Regions from separate parts of the Gracilibacillus caseinilyticus genome, predicted to be linked through region 3. Evidence: a T-box and tRNA genes for the amino acid it is inferred to sense, from the RefSeq annotation. Region 3 holds a T-box; the other regions hold tRNA genes.

What was found. The T-box of region 3 lies ahead of thrS (threonine--tRNA ligase). A T-box ahead of a tRNA ligase gene usually reads a tRNA of that ligase, here a tRNA-Thr.
Region 1: it encodes a tRNA-Thr, which carries the amino acid that the T-box ahead of thrS (threonine--tRNA ligase) is inferred to sense. The anticodon was not compared.
Region 2: it encodes a tRNA-Thr, which carries the amino acid that the T-box ahead of thrS (threonine--tRNA ligase) is inferred to sense. The anticodon was not compared.

Annotation. Positions count from the first base shown of each region.
Region 1 covers NZ_CP095072.1:933,841-939,917, forward strand. The annotation lists gene gcvPA (aminomethyl-transferring glycine dehydrogenase subunit GcvPA) at 1-488, shown strand, start outside; gene gcvPB (aminomethyl-transferring glycine dehydrogenase subunit GcvPB) at 489-1,979, shown strand; gene MUN88_RS04455 (iron-sulfur cluster biosynthesis family protein) at 1,960-2,340, shown strand; tRNA gene MUN88_RS04460 (tRNA-Ala) at 2,659-2,734, opposite strand; tRNA gene MUN88_RS04465 (tRNA-Lys) at 2,740-2,815, opposite strand; tRNA gene MUN88_RS04470 (tRNA-Gln) at 2,865-2,939, opposite strand; tRNA gene MUN88_RS04475 (tRNA-Tyr) at 2,998-3,083, opposite strand; tRNA gene MUN88_RS04480 (tRNA-Thr) at 3,105-3,180, opposite strand; tRNA gene MUN88_RS04485 (tRNA-Val) at 3,184-3,259, opposite strand; tRNA gene MUN88_RS04490 (tRNA-Glu) at 3,303-3,377, opposite strand; tRNA gene MUN88_RS04495 (tRNA-Thr) at 3,404-3,477, opposite strand; tRNA gene MUN88_RS04500 (tRNA-Asn) at 3,481-3,555, opposite strand; rRNA gene rrf (5S ribosomal RNA) at 3,600-3,716, opposite strand; rRNA gene MUN88_RS04510 (23S ribosomal RNA) at 3,865-6,077, opposite strand, start outside.
Region 2 covers NZ_CP095072.1:1,042,283-1,048,359, forward strand. The annotation lists rRNA gene MUN88_RS05130 (23S ribosomal RNA) at 1-1,805, opposite strand, end outside; rRNA gene MUN88_RS05135 (16S ribosomal RNA) at 2,021-3,583, opposite strand; tRNA gene MUN88_RS05140 (tRNA-Ala) at 3,674-3,749, opposite strand; tRNA gene MUN88_RS05145 (tRNA-Pro) at 3,769-3,845, opposite strand; tRNA gene MUN88_RS05150 (tRNA-Arg) at 3,850-3,926, opposite strand; tRNA gene MUN88_RS05155 (tRNA-Leu) at 3,933-4,021, opposite strand; tRNA gene MUN88_RS05160 (tRNA-Gly) at 4,069-4,143, opposite strand; tRNA gene MUN88_RS05165 (tRNA-Leu) at 4,169-4,253, opposite strand; tRNA gene MUN88_RS05170 (tRNA-Lys) at 4,263-4,338, opposite strand; tRNA gene MUN88_RS05175 (tRNA-Thr) at 4,348-4,423, opposite strand; tRNA gene MUN88_RS05180 (tRNA-Val) at 4,427-4,502, opposite strand; rRNA gene rrf (5S ribosomal RNA) at 4,510-4,626, opposite strand; rRNA gene MUN88_RS05190 (23S ribosomal RNA) at 4,766-6,077, opposite strand, start outside.
Region 3 covers NZ_CP095072.1:2,979,137-2,985,213, reverse strand. The annotation lists gene thrS (threonine--tRNA ligase) at 666-2,612, opposite strand; T-box leader at 2,688-2,917, opposite strand; gene ytxC (sporulation protein YtxC) at 2,958-3,806, opposite strand; gene dnaI (primosomal protein DnaI) at 3,900-4,835, opposite strand; gene MUN88_RS13975 (replication initiation and membrane attachment family protein) at 4,847-6,077, opposite strand, start outside.

The DNA of each region.
Region 1 (6,077 bases), 2.0 Mb from region 3:
AGAAAAAATGGATGCGGAAAATACCAGGTCGAATTGTTGGTCAAACTACAGATGATAAAGGAAACCGTGGTTTCACATTAACATTGCAAGCAAGAGAACAGCATATTCGTCGTGATAAAGCTGCATCCAACATTTGTTCCAATCAAGCATTAAATGCACTTGCTTCCTCCGTCTGTTTGGCAGCACTTGGTAAACAAGGCATTCAACAAATGGCCCATTTGAATGTGGAAAAAGCGGATTATATGGCGAAACGTTTAGCAGACCAAGGCTTTATCATCAAAAATAATGCTCCTTTCTTTAATGAATTTATCGTTGAATTACCGCAAGCCACCTGCCAAGTGACGGATAAACTTCTACAAGCTGGAATCATTGGCGGGTATGATGTGAGCAAGTATTATGGTACAGACAATCTTTTGCTGATTGCGGTAACCGAACAGCGCTCAAAAGAAGAAATTGATCAATTTGTAAATGTATTGGGGGAATTATAGATGACAGCATACAATGATTTAATCTTTGAAATTAGTAAGCCTGGACGCATCGGTGTCAACCTTCCTGATAGTGACGTGAAAGAGGTATTGCTAACCGATAAATTTCCAGAACATTTACTACGCGACACACCGGCAGATTTACCAGAAGTATCAGAGTTACAGCTAATGCGGCACTATACAGCGCTGTCTAACAAAAATCATGGCATTGACAATGGATTTTATCCACTTGGTTCTTGTACAATGAAATATAATCCTAAGATTAATGAAGACGTAGCTCGTCTCGCCGGTTTCAGTCACATTCATCCATATCAGCCAGAAAAAACCGTGCAAGGAGCACTTCAATTATTATACGACCTCCAGTGTGACCTAGCTGAAATATCTGGAATGGATGCTGTCACTTTACAGCCTTCTGCTGGTGCTCAAGGTGAATGGACCGGCTTAATGATAGCCAAAGCTTTTCATCAACAAAAAGGCGAAACTAGAACAAAAGTACTTGTTCCTGACTCCGCTCATGGAACAAACCCTGCTAGCGCTTCTGTTGCAGGATTTACAACAGTAACGATACCATCCAATCAAAATGGACTAGTTGATATAGTTGAACTAAAGAAGCATGTTGATAGTGATACTGCAGCATTAATGCTTACCAATCCTAATACACTGGGACTCTTTGAAAATGAAATAGTAGAAATCGCTGAGGTAGTTCATGATATTGGTGGATTACTATATTATGACGGTGCAAATGCTAATGCAATTCTAGGAAAAACAACCCCAGGCAAGATGGGGTTTGACATTGTACACTTCAATCTTCACAAAACCTTTACAACTCCACATGGCGGTGGAGGTCCGGGTGCAGGGCCTGTCGGTGTAAAAAAAGAGCTTATCCCTTATTTACCTGTACCTCTTATTGAGAAAAATGAAGACCAATACACATTAAATTACGATCATCCATTGTCCATCGGTCAAGTGAAAGGTTATTATGGAAACTTTGGAATTCTTGTCCGTGCGTTCACATACATTCGCACTATGGGACCTGAAGGACTGCGTCAAGTATCAGAATCAGCTGTATTACATGCGAACTATCTTCAAAAGAAATTGGAGCCTTATTTTGATTCACCTTATCCTCAATTTTGCAAACATGAATTTGTATTATCAGGATCTAAACAGAAAAAGCTGGGGGTTCGAACGATCGATATGGCAAAACGATTATTGGATTTCGGTTATCATCCACCAACCATCTACTTTCCTTTAAACGTTGAAGAATGTTTAATGATAGAGCCAACAGAAACAGAAACGAAAGAAACATTAGATGCGTTTGCAGAAGCAATGACTAATATTGCAACGGAGGTAGAGGAAAATCCAATGAGGGTATTAGAAGCTCCTCATACTACTGTCATCGGAAGAATTAATGAAACAAAGGCTGCTCGAAAGCCGGTATTACGATATATAAGACCAAAAGAAGTAGTGTATGTGAATGAGACGACCGAGGTATAAAAGATTTTGTTTCACTTCAAAAGGGAGTGGAGATATGATTATTACAATTAGCAAGAAGGCACAGAAACAATTAAGAATGTTGAAAATCCCAGACGGACAATTGCCGAGAATAGATGCTACTTTAACTGGCGGCTGTGGGTTATCTGTTATTTTCTCACTTTTTTGTGATGATCAAAGAAAGACTGATACTGTATTAAAAGTTAATGACATATCATTTCGAATCGATTATGCTACTAAGCGCTATCTTGAGGAAGATATTGTTTATATCGATTACTACGATCAATGCGGTTTTATCGTTGGTAATGATTATGTAACTAATACATGTTCATTACAACAAATATATGAAAAGAATGAGGGCTAGAGGTCAAACAAATGTGAAAGTTAAAATATTCATATTCGCGAAATTTACTGTAGAACGAGACAAATCCTCATCATATTAGCAGGATTCCTTTACCTTAAAAAAGAAAAGTCGAATTTACATCGTATATTTTATAATAAGAAAATACGATGTAGATTCGGCTGTTATCGTGACTAATATTAGTTGTATTTCAAACTCATTTATTATGTAGTTTCCTTCTAATTCTAATCTTGATTTTATCGACTTCTATTTTATTTAAACAATAAAAAAAGCGTTTCTCTATTGAAAATCGCTTGTCGGTTACTTATTATTTATATATAATGGTGGAGCCTAGCGGGATCGAACCGCTGACCTCCTGCGTGCAAAGCAGGCGCTCTCCCAGCTGAGCTAAGGCCCCAAAAGTGGTGAGCCATGGAGGATTCGAACCTCCGACCCTCTGATTAAAAGTCAGATGCTCTACCAACTGAGCTAATGGCTCTTACTTTTTATTGATATAGTACACAGTGCAAAAAATGCACAAATAAAAATGGCTGGGCTAGCTGGATTCGAACCAGCGCATGACGGTACCAAAAACCGTTGCCTTACCGCTTGGCTATAGCCCACCAATAAAATGAAAAAGTGTACAAAAATAGTATATACACTTAATAACTTTTTATACAATGGTGGAGGGAGTAGGACTCGAACCTACGAACCCGATGGGAGCGGATTTACAGTCCGCCGCGTTTGGCCAACTTCGCTATCCCTCCATGTATCTATATGAACTTGACTGGTGCCGGCCAGAGGACTTGAACCCCCAACCTACTGATTACAAGTCAGTTGCTCTACCAATTGAGCTAGACCGGCTAATGGTGGAGGATGCAGGGCTCGAACCTGCGACCCCTTGCTTGTAAGGCAAGTGCTCTCCCAGCTGAGCTAATCCTCCATTTAAAAGGATTTATACTTTCCTAAAAGTTAAGTGGTATTTATGGTGACCCGTACGGGATTCGAACCCGTGTTACCGCCGTGAAAGGGCGGTGTCTTAACCACTTGACCAACGGGCCAATACAATATGTCATAAAAATAGCAGAGCTTCCAGCCGGACTTGAACCGGCGACCCCTTCCTTACCATGGAAGTGCTCTACCGAACTGAGCTATGGAAGCATATGGCTCCACAGGTAGGATTCGAACCTACGACCGATCGGTTAACAGCCGATTGCTCTACCACTGAGCTACTGTGGAATACTATTCATCTGGCTGCTTCTCAAAGCTGTAAAAATTACATAGCCTGGCAACGTCCTACTCTTGCAGGGGCGCGAGCCCCAACTACCATGGGCGCTGAAGAGCTTAACTGCTGTGTTCGGCATGGGAACAGGTGTGACCTCTTCGCTATCGCTACCAGACCAACAAGGATGTTGGTCGATCGATGTTGTCACATGGATGTGACGATTTTAATCGATCATCCTATATTATTACATGGGTTTGCACCCTGAAAACTAGATAAGACAAGAGACAGACATCAACGAACCGTTGCACATCAGAAACATTTGTATAGATAAGTCCTCGATCTATTAGTATTCGTCAGCTTCACATGTCACCATGCTTCCACCTCGAACCTATCAACCTCATCGTCTCTGAGGGATCTTACTCACTTACGTGATGGGAAGTCTCATCTTGAGGGGGGCTTCATGCTTAGATGCTTTCAGCACTTATCCCTTCCACACGTAGCTACCCAGCGATGCTCTTGGCAGAACAACTGGTGCACCAGCGGTGTGTCCATCCCGGTCCTCTCGTACTAAGGACAGCTCCTCTCAAACTTCCAACGCCCACGACGGATAGGGACCGAACTGTCTCACGACGTTCTGAACCCAGCTCGCGTACCGCTTTAATGGGCGAACAGCCCAACCCTTGGGACCGACTACAGCCCCAGGATGCGATGAGCCGACATCGAGGTGCCAAACCTCCCCGTCGATGTGGACTCTTGGGGGAGATAAGCCTGTTATCCCCGGGGTAGCTTTTATCCGTTGAGCGACGGCCCTTCCATTCGGTACCGCCGGATCACTAAGCCCGACTTTCGTCCCTGCTCGACTTGTAGGTCTCGCAGTCAAGCTCCCTTCTGCCTTTGCACTCTGCGAATGATTTCCAACCATTCTGAGGGAACCTTTGGGCGCCTCCGTTACATTTTAGGAGGCGACCGCCCCAGTCAAACTGCCCACCTGACACTGTCTCCGAACCGGATCACGGTTCTGGGTTAGAAGGTCAATACAGCCAGGGTGGTATCCCACCGGCGCCTCCACGTAAGCTAGCGCTCACGTATCTCAGGCTCCCACCTATCCTGTACAAGCTGTACCAACATTCAATATCAGGCTACAGTAAAGCTCCACGGGGTCTTTCCGTCCTGTCGCGGGTAATGCGCATCTTCACGCATAGTATAATTTCACCGGGTCTCTCGTTGAGACAGTGCCCAAGTCGTTGCACCTTTCGTGCGGGTCGGAACTTACCCGACAAGGAATTTCGCTACCTTAGGACCGTTATAGTTACGGCCGCCGTTTACTGGGGCTTCGGTTCAACGCTTCGCTAATGCTAACGCATCCCCTTAACCTTCCAGCACCGGGCAGGTGTCAGCCCCTATACTTCGCCTTACGGCTTCGCAGAGACCTGTGTTTTTGCTAAACAGTCGCTTGGGCCTTTTCACTGCGGCTTCTCGCAAAAGAAGCACCCCTTCTCCCGAAGTTACGGGGTCATTTTGCCGAGTTCCTTAACGAGAGTTCTCCCGATCACCTTAGGATTCTCTCCTCGCCTACCTGTGTCGGTTTGCGGTACGGGCACCCTTTTCCTTGCTAGAGGCTTTTCTTGGCAGCGTGAAATCCGGAACTTCGGTACTATATTTCCCTCCTGATCACAGCTTGTGATTGCCAGACGGATTTGCCTATCTGACTCACTTACTGCTTCAACGCACACATCCAGTGGTGCGCATTCCTTATCCTTCTGCGTCCCCCCATCACTCAAACGGAATTGGGTGGTACAGGAATATCAACCTGTTGTCCATCGCCTACGCCTTTCGGCCTCGGCTTAGGCCCCGACTAACCCTGAGCGGACGAGCCTTCCTCAGGAAACCTTAGGCATTCGGTGAAGAAGATTCTCACTTCTTTTTCGCTACTCATACCGGCATTCTCACTTCTAAGCGCTCCACCAGTCCTCACGGTCTGACTTCGCTGCACTTAGAACGCTCTCCTACCATTGATCGTAGATCAATCCGTAGCTTCGGTGATACGTTTAGCCCCGGTATATTTTCGGCGCAGCGTCACTCGACCAGTGAGCTATTACGCACTCTTTAAATGATGGCTGCTTCTAAGCCAACATCCTGGTTGTCTATGCAACGCCACATCCTTTTCCACTTAACGTATACTTTGGGACCTTAGCTGACGGTCTGGGCTGTTTCCCTTTCGACTATGAACCTTATCACCCATAGTCTGACTCCCAAGGTAATATGATTGGCATTCGGAGTTTGACTGAATTCGGTAACCCGGTAAGGGCCCCTAGTCCAATCAGTGCTCTACCTCCAACATACATGCCTTGAGGCTAGCCCTAAAGCTATTTCGGAGAGAACCAGCTATCTCCGTGTTCGATTGGCATTTCACCCCTACCCACACCTCATCCCCGCACTTTTCAACGTGCGTGGGTTCGGGCCTCCAGTCAGTGTTACCTGACCTTCACCCTGGACATGGGTAGATCACACGGTTTCGGGTCTACGACCACCTACT
Region 2 (6,077 bases), 1.9 Mb from region 3:
CTGTGTTTTTGCTAAACAGTCGCTTGGGCCTTTTCACTGCGGCTTCTCGCAAAAGAAGCACCCCTTCTCCCGAAGTTACGGGGTCATTTTGCCGAGTTCCTTAACGAGAGTTCTCCCGATCACCTTAGGATTCTCTCCTCGCCTACCTGTGTCGGTTTGCGGTACGGGCACCCTTTTCCTTGCTAGAGGCTTTTCTTGGCAGCGTGAAATCCGGAACTTCGGTACTATATTTCCCTCCTGATCACAGCTTGTGATTGCCAGACGGATTTGCCTATCTGACTCACTTACTGCTTCAACGCACACATCCAGTGGTGCGCATTCCTTATCCTTCTGCGTCCCCCCATCACTCAAACGGAATTGGGTGGTACAGGAATATCAACCTGTTGTCCATCGCCTACGCCTTTCGGCCTCGGCTTAGGCCCCGACTAACCCTGAGCGGACGAGCCTTCCTCAGGAAACCTTAGGCATTCGGTGAAGAAGATTCTCACTTCTTTTTCGCTACTCATACCGGCATTCTCACTTCTAAGCGCTCCACCAGTCCTCACGGTCTGACTTCGCTGCACTTAGAACGCTCTCCTACCATTGATCGTAGATCAATCCGTAGCTTCGGTGATACGTTTAGCCCCGGTATATTTTCGGCGCAGCGTCACTCGACCAGTGAGCTATTACGCACTCTTTAAATGATGGCTGCTTCTAAGCCAACATCCTGGTTGTCTATGCAACGCCACATCCTTTTCCACTTAACGTATACTTTGGGACCTTAGCTGACGGTCTGGGCTGTTTCCCTTTCGACTATGAACCTTATCACCCATAGTCTGACTCCCAAGGTAATATGATTGGCATTCGGAGTTTGACTGAATTCGGTAACCCGGTAAGGGCCCCTAGTCCAATCAGTGCTCTACCTCCAACATACATGCCTTGAGGCTAGCCCTAAAGCTATTTCGGAGAGAACCAGCTATCTCCGTGTTCGATTGGCATTTCACCCCTACCCACACCTCATCCCCGCACTTTTCAACGTGCGTGGGTTCGGGCCTCCAGTCAGTGTTACCTGACCTTCACCCTGGACATGGGTAGATCACACGGTTTCGGGTCTACGACCACCTACTAAAACGCCCTGTTCAGACTCGCTTTCGCTGCGGCTCCGTGTCTTCCACTTAACCTTGCAGGGGATCGTAACTCGCCGGTCCATTCTACAAAAGGTACGCCGTCACCCATAAAAGGGCTCCGACTACTTGTAGGCACACGGTTTCAGGTTCTCTTTCACTCCCCTCCCGGGGTGCTTTTCACCTTTCCCTCACGGTACTGGTTCACTATCGGTCACTAGGGAGTATTTAGCCTTGGGAGATGGTCCTCCCGGATTCCGACGGAATTTCACGTGTTCCGCCGTACTCAGGATCCACTCCGGAGGAAACACATTTTCGACTACAGGATTGTTACCTTCTATGATGGGCCTTTCCAGACCACTTCGTCTAATGTATTTCTTTGTAACTCCAAAGGAGTGTCCTACAACCCCAAAAAGCAAGCTTTTTGGTTTGGGCTAATTCCGTTTCGCTCGCCGCTACTCGGGAAATCGCGTTTGCTTTCTCTTCCTCCGGGTACTGAGATGTTTCAGTTCCCCGGGTCTGCCTCATTTATCCTATGGATTCAGATAAATGTTCTACTCCATGACGAGCAGAGGGTTTCCCCATTCGGAAATTCTCGGATCAAGGCCTACGTACGGCTCCCCGAGACATATCGGTGTTTGTCCCGTCCTTCATCGGCTCCTAGTGCCAAGGCATCCACCGTGCGCCCTTCTTCACTTAACTATACTTACTTTATTTCAATGAAAAGCGAGTTGGTTATTGTTTGATGTCTTGTCATCAGTTTCGTTTCCACAGCTGTCAAGCAGTTGCTTCCACGTCCTGATTACTCTTATCTAGTTTTCAAGGTACAAGTTCAAGAGAGTATTGATCTCTCAAAACTGAACCAAACAACCAAGTATGATTTGTCACCTTGTAAAAGGTGTTCCTATAATCCTTAGAAAGGAGGTGATCCAGCCGCACCTTCCGATACGGCTACCTTGTTACGACTTCACCCCAATCATTGGCCCCACCTTCGGCGGCTGGCTCCAAAGGTTACCCCACCGACTTCGGGTGTTGCCAACTCTCGTGGTGTGACGGGCGGTGTGTACAAGGCCCGGGAACGTATTCACCGTGGCATGCTGATCCACGATTACTAGCGATTCCGGCTTCATGCAGGCGAGTTGCAGCCTGCAATCCGAACTGAGAATGGTTTTATGGGATTTGCTTGACCTCGCGGTTTCGCTGCCCTCTGTACCATCCATTGTAGCACGTGTGTAGCCCAGGTCATAAGGGGCATGATGATTTGACGTCATCCCCACCTTCCTCCGGTTTGTCACCGGCAGTCACCTTAGAGTGCCCAACTTAATGCTGGCAACTAAGATCAAGGGTTGCGCTCGTTGCGGGACTTAACCCAACATCTCACGACACGAGCTGACGACAACCATGCACCACCTGTCATTCGGTCCCCGAAGGGAACTCCCTATCTCTAGGGACATCCGAAGATGTCAAGACCTGGTAAGGTTCTTCGCGTTGCTTCGAATTAAACCACATGCTCCACCGCTTGTGCGGGCCCCCGTCAATTCTTTTGAGTTTCAGCCTTGCGGCCGTACTCCCCAGGCGGAGTGCTTAATGCGTTAACTGCAGCACTAAGGGGCGGAAACCCCCTAACACCTAGCACTCATCGTTTACGGCGTGGACTACCAGGGTATCTAATCCTGTTCGCTCCCCACGCTTTCGCACCTCAGCGTCAGTTACAGACCAGAGAGTCGCCTTCGCCACTGGTGTTCCTCCACATATCTACGCATTTCACCGCTACACGTGGAATTCCACTCTCCTCTTCTGCACTCAAGTTCCCCAGTTTCCAATGACCGCTTGCGGTTGAGCCGCAAGATTTCACATCAGACTTAAGAAACCGCCTACGCGCGCTTTACGCCCAATAATTCCGGACAACGCTTGCCCCCTACGTATTACCGCGGCTGCTGGCACGTAGTTAGCCGGGGCTTCCTCGATAGGTACCGTCAAGGTGCCGCCCTGTTTGAACGGCACTTGTTCTTCCCTAACAACAGAACTTTACGATCCGAAAACCTTCTTCGTTCACGCGGCGTTGCTCCGTCAGACTTTCGTCCATTGCGGAAGATTCCCTACTGCTGCCTCCCGTAGGAGTCTGGGCCGTGTCTCAGTCCCAGTGTGGCCGATCACCCTCTCAGGTCGGCTACGCATCGTTGCCTTGGTGAGCCGTTACCTCACCAACTAGCTAATGCGCCGCGGGCCCATCTGTAAGTAATAGCCAGAGGCCATCTTTCAACATTCCTTCATGCGAAGCAATGTATTATCCGGTATTAGCCCCGGTTTCCCGGGGTTATCCCAATCTTACAGGCAGGTTGCCCACGTGTTACTCACCCGTCCGCCGCTCGTTCCACTAACGTCCTCCCGAAGGATTCAGTTAGCTTCCCGCGCTCGACTTGCATGTATTAGGCACGCCGCCAGCGTTCGTCCTGAGCCAAGATCAAACTCTCAATAAAGTTGACTTGCGCTCGCTTCTATAAGCTAGCTTGTTTATTAATTCATACTGGTTGTTTTGTTCAGTTTTCAAAGATCAAACACACAAAAAATGGTGGAGCCTAGCGGGATCGAACCGCTGACCTCCTGCGTGCAAAGCAGGCGCTCTCCCAGCTGAGCTAAGGCCCCACAAATAAAATTTGATTAATGGTCGGGAAGACAGGATTTGAACCTGCGACCCCTTGGTCCCAAACCAAGTGCTCTACCAAGCTGAGCTACTTCCCGATAATGGCGCGCCCGAGAGGAGTCGAACCCCTAACCTTTTGATCCGTAGTCAAACGCTCTATCCAATTGAGCTACGGGCGCTATACGTGGTGCCGAGGGCCGGACTCGAACCGGCACGGTGGAAACCCACCGCAGGATTTTAAGTCCTGTGCGTCTGCCAATTCCGCCACCCCGGCAAGGAAATACATTCTAACCACCTGGCAAACTTGGCGATTAAAAATCCTGGAGCGGAAGACGGGATTCGAACCCGCGACCCCCACCTTGGCAAGGTGGTGTTCTACCACTGAACTACTTCCGCATAATTATAAAATTAAGAAAATGTATGGTGCGGGTGGAGGGACTTGAACCCCCACGTCGAGAGACACTAGATCCTAAGTCTAGCGCGTCTGCCAATTCCGCCACACCCGCATAAATAAATGGTGAGCCATGGAGGATTCGAACCTCCGACCCTCTGATTAAAAGTCAGATGCTCTGCCAGCTGAGCTAATGGCTCTAAGATGAGTGGTGCCGGCCAGAGGACTTGAACCCCCAACCTACTGATTACAAGTCAGTTGCTCTACCAATTGAGCTAGACCGGCTAATGGTGGAGGATGCAGGGCTCGAACCTGCGACCCCTTGCTTGTAAGGCAAGTGCTCTCCCAGCTGAGCTAATCCTCCTATGTATGCCTGGCAACGTCCTACTCTTGCAGGGGCGCGAGCCCCAACTACCATGGGCGCTGAAGAGCTTAACTGCTGTGTTCGGCATGGGAACAGGTGTGACCTCTTCGCTATCGCTACCAGACTCTTTTTTCAAGGACAAGATATATTATAACTCACAATGCATATGGAATGCAAGAGTTTTTTTATACTTTTTATACCTTGAAAACTAGATAAGACAAGAGACAGACATCAACGAACCGTTGCACATCAGAAACATTTGTATAGATAAGTCCTCGATCTATTAGTATTCGTCAGCTTCACATGTCACCATGCTTCCACCTCGAACCTATCAACCTCATCGTCTCTGAGGGATCTTACTCACTTACGTGATGGGAAGTCTCATCTTGAGGGGGGCTTCATGCTTAGATGCTTTCAGCACTTATCCCTTCCACACGTAGCTACCCAGCGATGCTCTTGGCAGAACAACTGGTGCACCAGCGGTGTGTCCATCCCGGTCCTCTCGTACTAAGGACAGCTCCTCTCAAACTTCCAACGCCCACGACGGATAGGGACCGAACTGTCTCACGACGTTCTGAACCCAGCTCGCGTACCGCTTTAATGGGCGAACAGCCCAACCCTTGGGACCGACTACAGCCCCAGGATGCGATGAGCCGACATCGAGGTGCCAAACCTCCCCGTCGATGTGGACTCTTGGGGGAGATAAGCCTGTTATCCCCGGGGTAGCTTTTATCCGTTGAGCGACGGCCCTTCCATTCGGTACCGCCGGATCACTAAGCCCGACTTTCGTCCCTGCTCGACTTGTAGGTCTCGCAGTCAAGCTCCCTTCTGCCTTTGCACTCTGCGAATGATTTCCAACCATTCTGAGGGAACCTTTGGGCGCCTCCGTTACATTTTAGGAGGCGACCGCCCCAGTCAAACTGCCCACCTGACACTGTCTCCGAACCGGATCACGGTTCTGGGTTAGAAGGTCAATACAGCCAGGGTGGTATCCCACCGGCGCCTCCACGTAAGCTAGCGCTCACGTATCTCAGGCTCCCACCTATCCTGTACAAGCTGTACCAACATTCAATATCAGGCTACAGTAAAGCTCCACGGGGTCTTTCCGTCCTGTCGCGGGTAATGCGCATCTTCACGCATAGTATAATTTCACCGGGTCTCTCGTTGAGACAGTGCCCAAGTCGTTGCACCTTTCGTGCGGGTCGGAACTTACCCGACAAGGAATTTCGCTACCTTAGGACCGTTATAGTTACGGCCGCCGTTTACTGGGGCTTCGGTTCAACGCTTCGCTAATGCTAACGCATCCCCTTAACCTTCCAGCACCGGGCAGGTGTCAGCCCCTATACTTCGCCTTACGGCTTCGCAGAGACCTGTGTTTTTGCTAAACAGTCGCTTGGGCCTTTTCACTGCGGCTTCTCGCAAAAGAAGCACCCCTTCTCCCGAAGTTACGGGGTCATTTTGCCGAGTTCCTTAACGAGAGTTCTCCCGATCACCTTAGGATTCTCTCCTCGCCTACCTGTGTCGGTTTGCGGTACGGGCACCCTTTTCCTTGCTAGAGGCTTTTCTTGGCAGCGT
Region 3 (6,077 bases):
TATGCATTGCACATGGAAGAAGTGCTTTGGATATTGAATCAACCAGAACATTCACATTCATTAAAAATGACGGCATCTTTATATCATCTTCACAAATAAGAAACCAGCCTTAACCTAGGCCGGTACTGACTAACATAAAGTTCATAATTCCTCCTATAATCCGGATTATGTTAACTAGAACTATATGACAATGTGGTAATTTTGAGGTTTTTATAGTGGGTAACAACGCTTAAGAAAAGTTCTACAACGTATGGAACAGTTAAAAGCAGTGGTTCTAAACATTCAATTAATTCTATTATTTATGGACAATTAGGATTGCGCTCAAAATCCTAATTCATATAAAAGTTGTAGAGTACCTACCCCAGCGTAGGCCAACCACTTAGACTCCCGCGGGACATGCAGGTGCTGAAGATCCACTTTGTAAAGCGGTCTTCTTTACAAAGTTAGCTTCAGCCGTGCCCGCAGGACGCGAAGTGGTTGGCCGGAGCGGTCTGCCAGTACATGAACAATTTCAAAATTACCACTAAGCAGCTAGTTAACATAATCCGATTATCAGAACTAATACTTTTTATTTTTGTTCTGGAGTTAGATTCCATTCTGCCACTCGCATTATTTTTTCATTATAATTAAAAATGCATCTTCCACATGAGAAGATGCATTTTTGTTTATTTCTTACGCAACGTTTTTTGCTGGATCTCATCGAGAATCAGTGATTTGAAGGCGTCAAGTTTTAATGTTTCGGAGTCTTGTTCGCCATAGCGTCTTACGTTTACTGCGCCTGCTTCTACTTCCTTATCACCTACGATTAGGGCGAATGGAATTTTAGCAGTTTGAGCCTCGCGGATCTTGTAGCCGATTTTTTCATCGCGTTCGTCTACTTCAACACGAACACCTGCGAATCGTAATTCTTCTTCTACTTTTTTCGCATAGTCGGCATGTGCATCCGCTGATACAGGAATAATTCTTACTTGATTTGGCGCAAGCCACGTAGGGAATGCTCCTTTGTACTCTTCGATCAAGAAGGCAACAAATCGTTCCATTGTGGACACGACACCACGGTGAATAACTACCGGGCGATGTTCTTTACCATCTTCGCCTATATATGTCAGGTCAAAACGCTCCGGTAAATGAAAATCTAATTGAACAGTCGATAATGTTTCATCTTTACCTAGAGCTGTTTTTACTTGCACATCAAGCTTCGGTCCATAGAAAGCTGCCTCGCCTTCTGCTTCTACATACTCTAGATTCATTTCTTCCATTGTTTCTTTTAACAAGGACTGGGCTTTTTCCCACATTTCATCGTTATCAATATATTTCTCTGTATCTGCCGGATCACGATAAGACAGACGGAAGTAATAATCATCGATGCCAAAGTCCTTATATACATTTTTGACAAGTTCAACGACACGGATAAATTCATCTTTCAATTGGTCAGGACGCGCAAAGATATGGGCATCATTTAGCGTCATTGCTCTCACACGCTGAAGACCAGCAAGTGCCCCGGACATTTCGTGACGATGCATCGTGCCTAATTCTGCAATTCGAACAGGCAGATTACGGTAACTGTGCAGCTCATTTTTGTACACCATCATATGGTGTGGACAGTTCATCGGACGTAAGATAAGTTCTTCATTATCCATTTCCATCGGAGGGAAAATATCATCTTGATAATGATCCCAGTGCCCACTTGTCTGATATAGTTCTTTACTGCCCAAGATCGGGGTATATACATGGTTGTATCCCAATCTTTCCTCTAAATCGACAATGTAACGTTCAATCGTACGACGGATCGTTGCGCCGTTCGGCAACCATAACGGCAAACCTTGGCCAACTTTTTGAGAAATAGTGAAAATGCCTAATTCTTTTCCTAATTTACGGTGGTCGCGTTCTTTCGCTTCTTCACGCATACGCATATAGTCTTCAAGCTGGCTCTGCTTTTCGAAAGCAGTCCCATAAATACGCTGAAGCATTTTGTTATTGCTGTCTCCTCGCCAGTATGCACCTGAAATACTTAACAGCTTGAATACTTTCAGCTTACTTGTCTGGGGTACATGAACACCACGACATAAGTCAAAGAATTCTCCTTGTTCATATAACGTGACAGTTTCCCCTTCCGGAATTGCTTCTAACAATTCTAACTTTAAATCGTCGCCAATTTCTTCATAAATGGCTTTTGCTTCTTCTCTCGTAACTTCTTTGCGTACTATTTCCAGATTTTTATCCACGATACGTTTCATTTCTTTTTCAATACGTGGTAAATCCTCTGGTGTAATCGATTCTTCCATGTCGATATCATAATAGAAGCCATCTTCTATTGTTGGTCCGACACCTAATTTCACATTGCTGTACAGGCGCTTAATAGCTTGTGCCATCAAATGCGCTGTCGAATGTCTGGTAATTTCTACGCCATCGTCTGATTTGATTGTCACGATTTCAATAGCGCCATCTGATGCGAGTGGTGTACGCAAATCATAAAACGTGTCATCTAACTTAATGGCTAATGCTTGTTTTTTTAACCCTGGCGAAATAGACGCTGCTATGTCTTCACCTGTTGTTCCTTTGTCAAAAGATTTGACATTTCCATCTGGAAACGTAATGTGAATCTGATCCAATGGTAACACGCTCCTTTTTCCTCTGTTGCTCGGCTTATGACGACAAACAAAAAACGCCCATCCCCCTACAAAAAGTAAAGGGACGAGCGTTAGTACCCGTGGTTCCACCCAAATTCCTGCAAATACTTGCAGACGCTTGATAAATCGATAACGATGATTAGTCGCTGCTAATTAGTAGCTATGCGTTCCTCAGCAGTGCTCAGAGGTGGTAACAGTTTGCGGTCATACAGAAAACTTTCAGCCAAGGTTTTCTTCTCTAATCAAGTAAGCCTTTCAAACAGTCTTGTCCTCGTCAAAGCCATTAATACTATTATGCGCTAATTATAACGATTGCTGGAGAAAAAATCAAGACTCTTTTTCCTCAGCCGATAAAAAAGGAAAGTATTCCACTGGATAAAACGTATACCGCTCCTGAAAAATGGTCATTATTGTATGAGTTCTTGATTCGAATTGGTCGTCACCATAAAAGTAAACATGATTCGGAGCTAGCATGATTAATGGGGATACATCCCATTCTTCTTGCTCAAGTCCAAAAATAAATAACGGAAAACGAGTTTTTAATTCAGTAAATTCTTCGATCGTGTATTGCTCACCGTTTTCTTTATGAATAAGAAAATGCTCCCCCTGCAACACATGTACGACATCCACTTCCGGTGTTTTTCGTTTGATGAACTCGCGTATGGAATGAATGAAATCCTGGTATTCTTCTTCTCTTTTGAATTCATCGATCGCCATCCCCACCATATCCGTTAATAGATCAATGTAATGATGGAGCCTGAAATGAATAATGGAATCAACTTGTACAAAACTTGAATCAATTTGCATCGTAAAGATCGTAGTCAGTGTATCACGGAGTTCGTGCTGATGGATCCTGTCTTCATAAACGGATTCATCTTTCTCAAGCAAGGATCTGGCAATCGCAGTAATACGCTCGATTTCTTCCTGACTCGAGAAATAGTATTTTTTTCTTAATATATGTTGAATCATTGCTGTCTCACGACACTGAATAAATATCCTGCTTAATAATGGTGCTAAATGCCTCTTCGCATCATCCAAAACCATTTCCTGCTGCAGCGAAAGTTGAATTTGATTTTTTTTAGTCCGTTTACGGTTTGCCTTCCAAATGTTTTCTTGCTTAGCAAGCTGATAGAACACTTCTGCTTCACTGTCTTGTTCAAAGTATACTTCTAACACATATCATCACCCTCATCACCATCGAACTGATATATTATATGGGTGAAGATGAAAAAAAATAACCTCTGTCTTATGATTAGACAGAAGTCATGTTTATTCACTCGATCGAAACCGATCCGTTAACTCGATCGGTTTACTAAGTTGTGTAATTCGCTCAATGATACGACCCGCTTTGATCGTTTCCACATCCCCGCGATTCGAAGTAGACAAATGGTACTCCAACTGTTCCAAATTGTAATTAGACGTAAAGAAAACAGGTAATTCTTCCATCATCCGATATTGCAGTATTGCCCCTAACACTTCGTCACGAAACCAAGGAGAGATTGATTCAGCACCTATGTCATCGAACATAAGCACTTGAGCGGTCTTAAATGATTCCAACTTCTGCTGGAATTGATTGTCACCAATGGATGCTTTCATTTCGCGAACAAATTCAGGCATATAAATAATATCAGACTTAACGTAATGCTTTTTCAGTTCATTGGCAACTACACCAAGAATATAGGACTTACCTGTACCAAACGGGCCATGTAAGTATATTCCTCTGTGATAGTCACCTTTGGAGAAGTGCTGGACAAATTCGATTATTTCTTTAATAATTTCCTTACGCTCGTAGGATGAAGCATCCATCTCTTCCAGTTTCGCCTGTTTGATTTGCTTTGGAATATATAAGCTTTGTACGAGTTCTTCTTTCTTCTGTTGCGCTTCCTGATCCAATTTATTGGGACATTTTTCATAGCGGAGTGACATGTCGTTATTGTCTATATCCAAATGCGGTGTATAACCTTTTATAATATTTTTACACCCTTCGACATTGGGACAATCTGCGCAATTCTTGGAAGCTTGCTGGTATTCATACAGTTTCATCAAATGGCGGTTCATATCCTGTTCATCCAATTCAACATGATCACGCAAAATTGCCTGAATGTCCGGGTCATTAATTACACTTTCCCGTTGTTGTGTAAATTGTTGTTTCATTCGTTTATTTTCATTCATCCATTTTTTCATAGCGGACTGGATTGGCTCCATGACGATCACCCTTATTCTTCATTCGCCTGCTGGGCCAAATAATCTGCCAGCATTGCGTCTGCTTCTTTTGCTTTTTGTTCTTTTTCCTGCGATGTTTCTTGTCGTTTTGGTTTCTGTTGTTGTTTTTGCTGTTTGTACCAATCTGGAACGATATCCTTCTTTGTAGATTTGTTCTGGTATCGCTGGTTTGACTTGCCGTTCGTTGTCCATTGTTGATATTTCTTATTTTCGGACTTTGCAAGTGTCATCGCCTGTCTCACTGTTTTGACATTCTTTCGTGACCAGTGACTGGCAATTTTTTCAAGATAACTCTTGGTTAATTTCATGTCTGTCTTCAGCAGGACATAATGAATCAAGACATTCATTACGCCTGGGTTTAAGCCTTGATTAGTCATCACATCACTGACAATCTTCAAATCTTGCTGTGACGCTTGATTACCATCAGCAAGATCTTCTAATAATTCCCTTGGTGAGATATGCTCTAACATATCGATAAACTGCTCCTCTTTTGATTTACCAGCATTGTCATTAGGGGTAGCAGCAATTTTCTGTTTGTCAGATGCTACTTGTGTCGGGACTGTTTTATCTGTTGCACGAATTAAATCCATACAAGCTTGTTTAAATTCTTCGATTTGCATTTCATTTTGCTCATTAATCGACCATATCAACGCTTTTTCAACATCTTGATTATGCATATCATACGCTGCATACATCTGATTAATAATTTTCCGAGCATTCGGTGTCAAGATTTGATCAACAGGCAACATTCGTTGCTTTAAAATTTGCTCCAGCCATTGAAAGTCGACTTGTTCTCGTATTGGAATATCCGGCTGTTGCTCCTCCGCTTGCAAGGACGCTGGCATCTGATGTTGTTCGGCCAGATGAAACACTTCCTCAAAAGTTGCTGTTGTTTCTTTTCTCGCAGCCGTTTTTTCATCGGTTTTCACAAAATTACGCTTAATTTTTTTATATTTCTCACTACCTAACTGGTGATATAACAAGTGACTTAAAAAATCATTAGAGAAGAAGCGGCTTGGTGATTGTGGAGGCTGTAACACATATTGATAGACAACTTGTTCTTCATGCTCCCGCTCAAACGTCTGCAATAGCCCAATCGCTTCAAGCTTTCTTCTTGCTCTATATATCCTGTCTAATGGTAAGCCGATAAAATTCATTAACATGTGATGGGTTTGATAGCCGGCATCAAATGTCGATTCGGTATACAAAGTCTGATACAACGAT